Regions from separate parts of the Streptococcus fermentans genome, predicted to be linked through region 3. Evidence: predicted binding sites of a transcription regulator. Region 3 holds the regulator's gene; each other region holds the start of a gene.
What was found. The regulator CtsR, encoded in region 3, represses protease genes until heat stress. The targets are predictions, from matches to a motif close to TTGGTCAAAAAAGGTCAAANA.
Positions count from the first base shown of each region.

Region 1 (3,290 bases), on a different contig from region 3:
TTTGAAGTGGCGATAATCACCGTATTCTTGAAGTTGACAGTATTACCTTGACCGTCTGTCAAACGACCATCATCCAAGACTTGAAGAAGAAGAGTAATCACTTGAGGATCTGCCTTTTCAATTTCATCAAGAAGGACGATTGAGTATGGATTCCGACGAACACGTTCAGTCAAAGTATTGTTGTTGTCGTCGTAACCAACATAACCAGCTGTTGTACCAATCAATTTAGATACGGCTGTACGATCGCTGTATTCTGACATATCCAAACGGATGATAGCATCCTTAGTTCCGAACATATCAAGAGCCAATTGTTTAGCCAACTCAGTCTTCCCAACACCAGTAGGACCTACAAAGAGGAAGCTACCGATTGGACGGTTACCTTCGTCAAATCCTGCACGGTTACGACGAATGGCACGTGCTACTGCTTCAACAGCCTTATCTTGACCGATAACCTTAGTTTGCAAACGGTGACCCATATCTTTCAAACGTTCGATATCAGTAGCACCCATTTGTGAAACAGGAATACCTGTCATACGTTCTACAGACTCAGCTACGTCATTAACAGTCGCTGTAACCTTGTGATCTTCTGTATGGTTGGCAATTTTCTTTTCAAGTTCTTCAATACGAATTTTTGCATTTAATGCCGCTTCATAATCCTCTTTAGCAGCTGCAGCTTCTTGTTTAGCTTTTTCTTCTTCAATTTCATGCTCTACAGCATGTACATCTGTCACTGGGTGTTGTGCTGCCAAGTGAGCAGCTGTTACATCGACTAGGTCAATAGCCTTATCTGGCAAGCTACGTTGAGGAATATATTGTACTGAGTAATCAACAGCAGCTTTCAGCACTTCATCTGGCAAGATAACATTATGGTGTTGTTGATATAGATCACGGATACCTTGGAGAATCTTGAAGGTATCTTCAGCAGATGGAGCATTGACCTTCACTTCATTGAAACGACGAGCAAGGGCAGCATTTTTCAAAATAGTGTTGCGGTATTCGTCTTGAGTTGTTGCACCAATCACTGTCAATTCACCACGTGAAAGAGCTGGTTTCAAGATATCAGCAAGACCTTTAGATCCTTGACCATCACCTGTGCTACCTGCACCCAGGATTTGATGGATTTCATCGAAGAAGAGGATAACATTTCCAGCTTCTTTGACTTCGTTTACCAAATTTTGAATATTTTCTTCAAAGCTACCACGATATTGAGTACCAGCTTCAAGACCTGAAATATCAATAGAGATAATTTCTTTATTCTTGATTGCTGCTGGAACATCACCATTCACGATAGCTTGAGCCAAACCTTCAACTACAGCTGTTTTACCGACACCAGCATCACCTACAAGGACTGGGTTGTTCTTAGTACGACGAGAAAGAATTTCAGATGTTTCTTGAATTTCCTTATTACGTCCAATCACTGGGTCCAACTTTCCTTCACGAGCTTCAGCTGTTAAGTTACGTCCAAGTTTTGCAAGAATACCATCTTGTTTCATAGCATTACCTTGAACATACTGTGCTTGGTCACTTCCTTCATTTGGAAGTTGACCTGTTTGACGGTAAATAGCGAACTCTTCAGGTGTTACTTCGCGACCGTTAATCAAGTAACGACGATTTTCAGAACTATATCCACGCATACCGCCCATCAATTGGTTAAATAAATCATCCATGTTGTTAAAGTTATTAAAGTTGTTATTCATATTTCATACCTCGTTTGTTTTCAAATTTACTTAGTCAAACCGTTTTGACTTTCTCTGACCTTTGTTTTAAAAAATTTAGACTAGCTATTTGCTACTCTACGTATAATTTCAGGTTTTTCTTTATCCAATACAGGTTTTGTAATTGGACTTCTAAAAATACTAATGTTCATCATAGGTTGTACCTCTTTTCTAGGTTTTACCCATACTTTGATCTTAAGATAACATAAACAATCACCTTAAAATCAAGGTTTTCTAAGGATTTCCTAATCCTTATGTTCTTAGTATATCACTTTGGTCAGTAATAGTCAAGAACTTTGACCAAATTTGACTAATTTTTTAAAAAAAATTTTTATAACAAAAAAACCAGTCAGAGTGACTGGTTTTTGATTTACTATTTATGAATCTTAGCTCAATGCATCATCCATTGAAAGAACTTCGTGGAAGACACGTTGTGTCAATTCAGTTTTTTGTTCTGGAGTGAGGTACTTAGTATTTACACAGTATCCTGAGATACGTACGATTACGTCTTCACCTGACATGATCTTTTCATAAACATCATTCAAGTCCATAACGTTCAAGTTAACGTGTTGTCCACCGTTTTCGAAGTAACCATCAAGGATTGTTACCAAGTTATCAACTTGTTCGTCACGAGTTTTACCAAGAGCGCGAGGTGATACTTGAGTTGTCAATGAGATACCATCAGCTGCATAACCAAAGTCAAGGCTAGCAAGTGAGTTCAAGTTTTGCAACCATCCACCTTTAGCTTTGTTAGATGGGTTAGCACCTGGTGAGAAGAATTCAAGTTTAGACAAGTTCACAGAACCATCTTCGTTGAGGTATACACCTTTGTGGACTGGAGAGTTACCAGTTTGTTTAGAGTAAGCAACGTTAGATGTGATTGTCAAAAGTGATACAGTAGCTTCTGCGTCTTTGTAAAGTTTGTGGCTACGTAGACGAGTTGTGTAAGCTTCGATCAACCATTCTGCCAATTCGTTTGAACGTGGGTCATCTTCACCCCAACGTGGGTATTCACCGATTGTTTCGTAATCGTAGATGTAGCCATTTTCGTCACGGATTGGTTTAACTGTAGCGTACTTGATAGCTGACAATGTATCAACAGTGTTTGCGAAACCACAGATACCGAATCCCATGTTAGCACGTTGTTTAGTTGGCAAGAAGGCCATTTGAACAGCTTCGTAGTTGTACTTATCAGTCATGTAGTGGATGATGTTCAAAGCATCTACGTAAGTGTCAGTCAACCAGTCAAGAGATTTTTCAAAGTTAGCTTTAACTGATTCAAATTCAAGAACTTCGTCACGGATTGGGTCGATGTCAAATACTTTGTAGTCTTTATGAACATCGTCGTAACCACCGTTCAAACCAGTAAGAAGAGCTTTAAGAACGTTAACGCGAGCACCGAAGTACTGGATGTTGTGACGTTGTTCTTCGTTTTCTGGGTCAAGTGGAGACACACAACATGAGATACAGCTCATTTCACCGTATCCATCTTTAGCCATTGTTGTAACACCTTCGTATTGGATTGAAGAATGTTTGTGGCTCATGTGCATACAGTAGCGACGGAAGTTGTATGGT
Region 1 covers NZ_JBFNFG010000006.1:115,178-118,467, reverse strand. The annotation lists gene AB2B50_RS07040 (ATP-dependent Clp protease ATP-binding subunit) at 1-1,697, opposite strand, end outside; gene pflB (formate C-acetyltransferase) at 2,102-3,290, opposite strand, start outside.
Region 1: a site for CtsR is predicted at 1,739-1,759, ahead of AB2B50_RS07040 (ATP-dependent Clp protease ATP-binding subunit). Genes of this name have one in related genera too.

Region 2 (3,290 bases), on a different contig from region 3:
ACAGAGTTAGTACGGCCTTCTCTAGCAGCACCAAATCCAACACTAGCTTCTGCCTTACCTGTACCTGCATTTGAGGTCATGATAATGATGGCGTCTTTAAAGCTAACAGTACGACCTTGACCATCCGTTAAACGACCATCGTCCAAGACTTGAAGGAACATATGCATAACATCTGGATGGGCTTTTTCAACTTCATCCAAGAGGATCAGTGAGTAGGGGTTACGGCGGACTTTTTCAGTCAATTGACCTGCTTCATCATAACCTACGTATCCTGGAGGGGCACCAACGAGTTTAGCCACGCTGTGTTTTTCCATGTATTCACTCATGTCAAAGCGAATCATGCTGTCAGCAGAACCAAAGAGTTCGATAGCAAGCTGTTTAGAAAGTTCTGTTTTACCGACACCGGTAGGACCAACAAAAAGGAAGCTACCGATTGGACGGTTTGGAGTACCGAGTCCAACACGGTTACGACGGATAGCCTTAGCGATCTTATCAACTGCATCATCTTGACCAATAACATGAGCCTTGAGGTCATCTGCTAGGTTGATCAGTTGAGATTGTTCTTTTTCTTTCAAATCACCAACTGGAATATTAGTCTTTTGTTCGATGATGTGTTCAATCGTCTTTTCGCTGATGATTGGGGTATCCTGATCCGTTACCTTTGTTTTTTGCATTTCCTTGTATTTGGCAATCTGGTCACGGAAGTAGGCTGCTTTTTCAAAATCTTCATCGCGGGTTGCTTGTGCCTTGAGATTCTCTGCTTCGATTAAGCGTTGGTCAATGATCTTAGGATCTACAAAATTCAAGGTTAAGTTCATTTTTGAACCAGCTTCATCTAGAAGGTCAATGGCCTTGTCTGGCAAGAAACGATCTTGGATGTAGCGGTTAGAAAGGGTAGCGGCCGCTTCGATAGCCCCGTCAGTATAGTGAACATGATGGTAATCTTCGTATTTCTTTTGGATACCTTTCAGGATAATGATGGTTTCTTCAACAGTTGGTTCATCAACTTTGACAGGTTGCATACGACGTTCAAGGGCAGCATCTTTTTCGATGATGCGATATTCATTGAGGGTAGTAGCACCAACTAGTTGGAGTTCGCCACGAGCAAGAGCTGGTTTTAGGATATTTCCTGCATCCATATTCCCTTCTCCAGCAGAACCAGCACCGACAATTTCATGAATTTCGTCAATGAAGAGAATAACATCCTCGCGCTCACGAATTTCTTCCATGAGTTTTTGCATGCGTTCTTCAAACTGACCTCGGATACCTGTTCCTTGAACAAGGCTAACGACATCTAAGCGGATGACTTCTTTGCCTTGAAGCTTATGGGGAACATCACCGTCAACAATTTTCTGAGCTAAACCTTCGACAACAGCTGTCTTACCAACACCGGGCTCGCCGATGAGGACAGGGTTGTTTTTTGTTCTGCGGTTGAGGATTTCAATGACACGGATTATCTCTTCGTCACGGCCAATTACAGGGTCAATATTTCCGCGACGGGCAATCTCAGTAACATTGATACCATATTCATCCAAGAGTCCTTTTTCCTGGATTGGTGGTGGGGTTTGGGCAGGACCACGATTTTGGGAACCATAGCCACCATTTCCACCGTATCCACCCCCTGACTGAGTTGGGGGGATATTGTTGTTATTAGAAGAAGGTCTAAAGTTGTTGAGATCGTTAAAGAAGTCTCCAAAGGGATCAAAATCACGGTTGTTTAAATCTGTAATGCCCTTGAATAAGCTATTGTTAGGATCTGTTTTGATAATTTTGTAGCAATTTTGACAAAGGTCGATTTGCTTTTGTTGTCCATTGAGATTGGTATAAAGATGAATCGTTGAGTCATTGATTTTACAGTTTTGACAGAGCATACCGCCACCTCATTTCTTTCTTAGTCTTGACTAAATTTAAAAGGTCAAAAATAGTCAAACAAGTATATAATTTAATTATATCATGATTATTGGGCAATTCAAGTAAAAAGATTGGATACTAGCACTATAAATAGAAGAGCGCTAATCGTGAGAAAATCTTGATATCAAGAAAAAAATCCTATTTGTCATACAAAAAGGATTCTCGTTGGTGAAAGGCGGTGGGACAGAAATCGATAGACAAAGTCTCGATTTCGTAGTCCCAGCCCCGCGAAGATGATTAGGAGTTTTGGGAGTCTAAAAGACGAACGAAAAGTCCAATCAGCTACCGCGTCAAAGTTTGATTGCTAATAAAAAGTGAGGTCGGGATCTTTTTTCCCAACCTCTGTATATCTATTATTAGTATAGAAGTTCGTAAATTTCCATCGCAATCAAGTCGATGCTGTCAAAAGTATATGTTTCACGAGCTTCAACATCACGAAGTGTAAAGATTGGGCCATTTTCTTCATCATGGTTAAAAGCAACTTCAGCTACAACAACTCCCTCGCGCTCAAAGTTACGTTTTAAGTTACCACCATCTTTTGTCATTGCTTCTAGGCGGTTGATGATTCTAACCAAATGTGATTCCATTTTGATTCTCCTCCATTTCTTATCGTTACTATTTTACCATAAAGAGTATCCACTTGACTAGAAAAAACTAAGATTTCTCGCTATTTCTGTTTTCTTTGAAATTTTATTGAAAATAAAAGGAAAAAGATTGCATTTTTATTCAAAATATGTTATACTCATACAAGTTTTAAGTTAGAAATTAGAAAGTAGTGGATTTATGAATTTTTCTTTTTTACCTAAATATCTGCCATATTTTAATTATGGTGCTCTCGTAACGGTCTTGATTTCTGTTTTGGTTGTCTTTTTGGGAACAATTTTAGGGATAGTCTTGGCCTTTGCTCAACGTTCTAAAATGAAGCCCTTAGCTTGGCTTGCCAATGTTTATATTTGGATTTTCCGTGGAACACCTATGATGGTACAGATCATGATTGCTTTTGCTCTTATGCACATCAATGCTCCGACAATTCAGATTGGAGTTTTGGGAGTTGATTTTTCACGTTTGATTCCAGGGATTATCATTATCTCTATGAATAGTGGTGCCTATGTATCAGAAACAGTTCGTGCTGGTATCAATGCAGTACCTAAAGGGCAATTAGAGGCGGCTTACTCTCTAGGGATTCGTCCTAAAAATGCTATGCGCTATGTCATCTTGCCACAGGCTATCAAGAATATCTTGCCAGCCTTGGGGAATGAGTTTATTACCATTATCAAGGATAGTTCACTCTTGTCAGCAATCGGTGTCATGGAATTGTGGAATGGAGCTACTACGGTGTCAACAACCACCTACCTACCTTTAACTCCACTCTTATTTGC
Region 2 covers NZ_JBFNFG010000007.1:38,009-41,298, forward strand. The annotation lists gene AB2B50_RS07290 (ATP-dependent Clp protease ATP-binding subunit) at 1-1,871, opposite strand, end outside; gene AB2B50_RS07295 (DUF1797 family protein) at 2,268-2,498, opposite strand; gene AB2B50_RS07300 (amino acid ABC transporter permease) at 2,695-3,290, shown strand, end outside.
Region 2: a site for CtsR is predicted at 1,912-1,932, ahead of AB2B50_RS07290 (ATP-dependent Clp protease ATP-binding subunit). Genes of this name have one in related genera too.

Region 3 (3,290 bases):
TCAAGCTATTAAAAAAGGTTACCAATACGCTATGGAGCACCCAGAAGAAGCTGCAGATATCCTCATCAAGAATGCCCCAGAACTCAAAGATAAGCGTGATTTTGTCATCGAATCTCAAAAATACTTGTCAAAAGAATATGCAAGCGACAAGGAAAAATGGGGACAATTTGATGCGGACCGCTGGAATGCCTTCTACAAATGGGATAAGGAAAATGGAATCCTCAAGGAAGACTTGACTGATAAAGGTTTCACTAACGAATTTGTAAAATAATGACAGAAATTAGACTAGAACATGTAAGCTATGCCTACGATAATGAAAAGATTTTAGAGGATATTAATCTACAAGTGACTTCAGGTGAAGTGGTTTCTATCCTAGGCCCTAGTGGTGTAGGAAAGACCACACTCTTTAACCTGATTGCAGGGATTTTGGAAGTCCAGTCAGGTAGAATTGTGCTTGATGGGGAGGAAAATCCCAAGGGGCGCGTGAGCTATATGCTACAAAAGGATCTGCTCTTGGAACACAAGACGGTACTTGGCAATATCATTTTGCCCCTTTTGATTCAAAAAGTGGATAAGGCAGAAGCTGTTGCGAAAGCAGATGAAATCCTTGCTACCTTTCAGTTGACGGCGATACGGGACAAGTATCCTCATGAGCTTAGTGGTGGGATGCGTCAGCGTGTTGCTTTACTTCGTACCTATCTTTTTGGACATAAGCTCTTTCTTCTAGATGAGGCCTTTAGTGCCTTGGATGAGATGACTAAGATGGAGCTCCACGCCTGGTATTTGGAGATTCATAAACAGCTAGGCCTGACGACACTCATCATTACGCATAGTATCGAGGAGGCCCTTAATCTTAGTGACCGTATCTATATCTTGAAAAATAGGCCTGGGCAGATTGTTTCTGAAGTCAAACTCGACTGGTCTGAAACCGAAGACAAGGAAGTTCAAAAAATTGCTTATAAACGCCAAATTTTAGCGAAATTGGGATTAAATAATTAGAAAGACAGGGAGTTGGTGAGGATTGTTCATTACCAGCCCCTTTTTCTTTAAAAAAATCGAAAAATTCGGTATAATAGTCAAAGATGGTCAAGGTTCAAAGAAAGAGGTGACGTTCTATGAGATTTAAAAATACATCAGACCATATAGAGGCCTATATCAAGGCGATTTTGGAGCAGTCGGGTATGGTTGAATTGCAACGAAGCCAATTAGCGGATACCTTTCAAGTCGTGCCTAGCCAGATTAATTATGTGATTAAGACTCGATTTACTGAAAGCAGAGGTTATTTAGTTGAAAGTAAGCGGGGAGGTGGCGGTTATATTCGCATTGGTCGGATTGAATTCTCAAACCACCATGAAATGCTCCGCGATTTACTGTATTCGGTAGGTGAAGAAGTTAGCCTAGCTATCTTTGAAGATGTTTTAAGACTCTTGTTTGAGCAGGATTTGGTGACTCGTCAGGAGATGAATCTATTATTAGCAATGGCGACAGACCGAGTTTTAGGCGATGATGCCAATCTTATCCGTGCCAATATGCTCCGTCAGTTATTACAAGAGGTAGATAGAAAAGGAAAATAGAACTAAATGAAATATTCAAAAGCATTGAGAGAATGTATAGAAAGTGCCTTTCTGGTCGCCAGTCATTTTGGGGCAGAATACCTAGAGTCATGGCACCTATTGATTGCTATGGCCAATCATGGTTACAGTGTGGCTGGGGCGACTTTAAACGAATTTCCATATGAGATTGATCGTCTGGAGGAAGTTGCTGTAGAGCTGACTGAAACAAAGTATAGCGATAAGGAACATTATCAGGAGCTGCCTTTTTCACACCGGTTGAAGGTATTGTTCTTGGAAGCAGAGCACGTTGCTTCTGTCGTACATGCCAAGGTATTGGGAACAGAGCATGTTCTTTATGCTATCTTACATGATGGTAATGCCTTAGCTACTCGCATTTTAGAAAAAGCGGGATTTTCTTACGAAGATCAGAAGGATCAGGTCAAGATTGCTGGACTTCGTCGAAGTCTTGAAGCGCGTGCTGGTTGGACTAGAGAAGATTTGAAGGCCCTTCGCCAGCGTCATCGTACGGTAGCGGATAAGCAAAATTCCATGGCTAATATGATGGGTATGCCTCAGACACCAAGTGGAGGTTTGGAAGATTATACGCATGACCTTACGGAGCAAGCTCGTTCGGGTAAATTGGAACCAGTCATCGGGCGCGACCAAGAAATCTCTCGTATGATTCAAATCTTGAGCCGTAAGACAAAAAATAATCCAGTCCTAGTTGGAGATGCAGGTGTCGGTAAAACAGCTCTAGCACTTGGTCTTGCGCAACGTATTGCCAACGGGGATGTACCTGATGAAATGGCTAAGATGCGAGTTTTAGAACTTGATTTGATGAATGTGGTTGCGGGAACTCGTTTCCGTGGTGACTTTGAAGAACGTATGAACAATATCATCAAAGATATTGAGGAAGATGGAAAGGTCATCCTATTTATCGATGAGCTTCATACTATTATGGGGTCAGGAAGTGGGATTGATTCGACCTTGGATGCAGCCAATATCTTGAAACCTGCCTTGGCACGTGGAACTCTGAGAACTGTCGGTGCGACCACTCAGGAAGAGTATCAAAAGCACATCGAAAAAGACGCAGCCCTTTCTCGTCGCTTTGCAAAAGTGATGATTGAGGAGCCAAGTTTAGCAGATAGTATGGCTATTTTGCAGGGTTTGAAGGCAACTTATGAGAAACATCACCATGTTCAAATTACAGATGATGCAGTAGAAACAGCTGTCAAAATGGCTCATCGTTATTTAACTAGCCGTCACTTGCCAGACTCAGCCATTGATCTACTGGACGAAGCAGCTGCAACAGTGCAAAATAAATCGAAACACGCTAAACAAGATGAGTCAGGTTTATCTCCAGCTGACAAGGCCTTGATGGATGGTAAATGGAAGCAAGCTGCTCAACTCATTGCAAAAGAGCAGGAAGTTCCAGTCTATAAAGATTTGGTGACAGAATCAGACATTTTGACCACCTTGAGTCGCTTGTCAGGTATTCCAGTTCAAAAATTGACTCAAACAGATGCCAAGAAGTATCTCAATCTTGAAGCTGAACTGCATAAACGTGTTATCGGACAGGAACAAGCTGTATCTAGTATCAGTCGTGCCATTCGCCGTAATCAATCGGGTATTCGCAATAACAAACGTCCAATTGGATCCTTTATGTTCCTTGGACCTACAGGTGTTGGTAAGACCGAGTTGGCCAAGGCCTTGGCGGAAGTTCTCTTTGATGATGAG
Region 3 covers NZ_JBFNFG010000011.1:11,674-14,963, forward strand. The annotation lists gene AB2B50_RS08860 (ABC transporter substrate-binding protein) at 1-271, shown strand, start outside; gene AB2B50_RS08865 (ABC transporter ATP-binding protein) at 271-999, shown strand; gene AB2B50_RS08870 (CtsR family transcriptional regulator) at 1,116-1,574, shown strand; gene AB2B50_RS08875 (ATP-dependent Clp protease ATP-binding subunit) at 1,581-3,290, shown strand, end outside.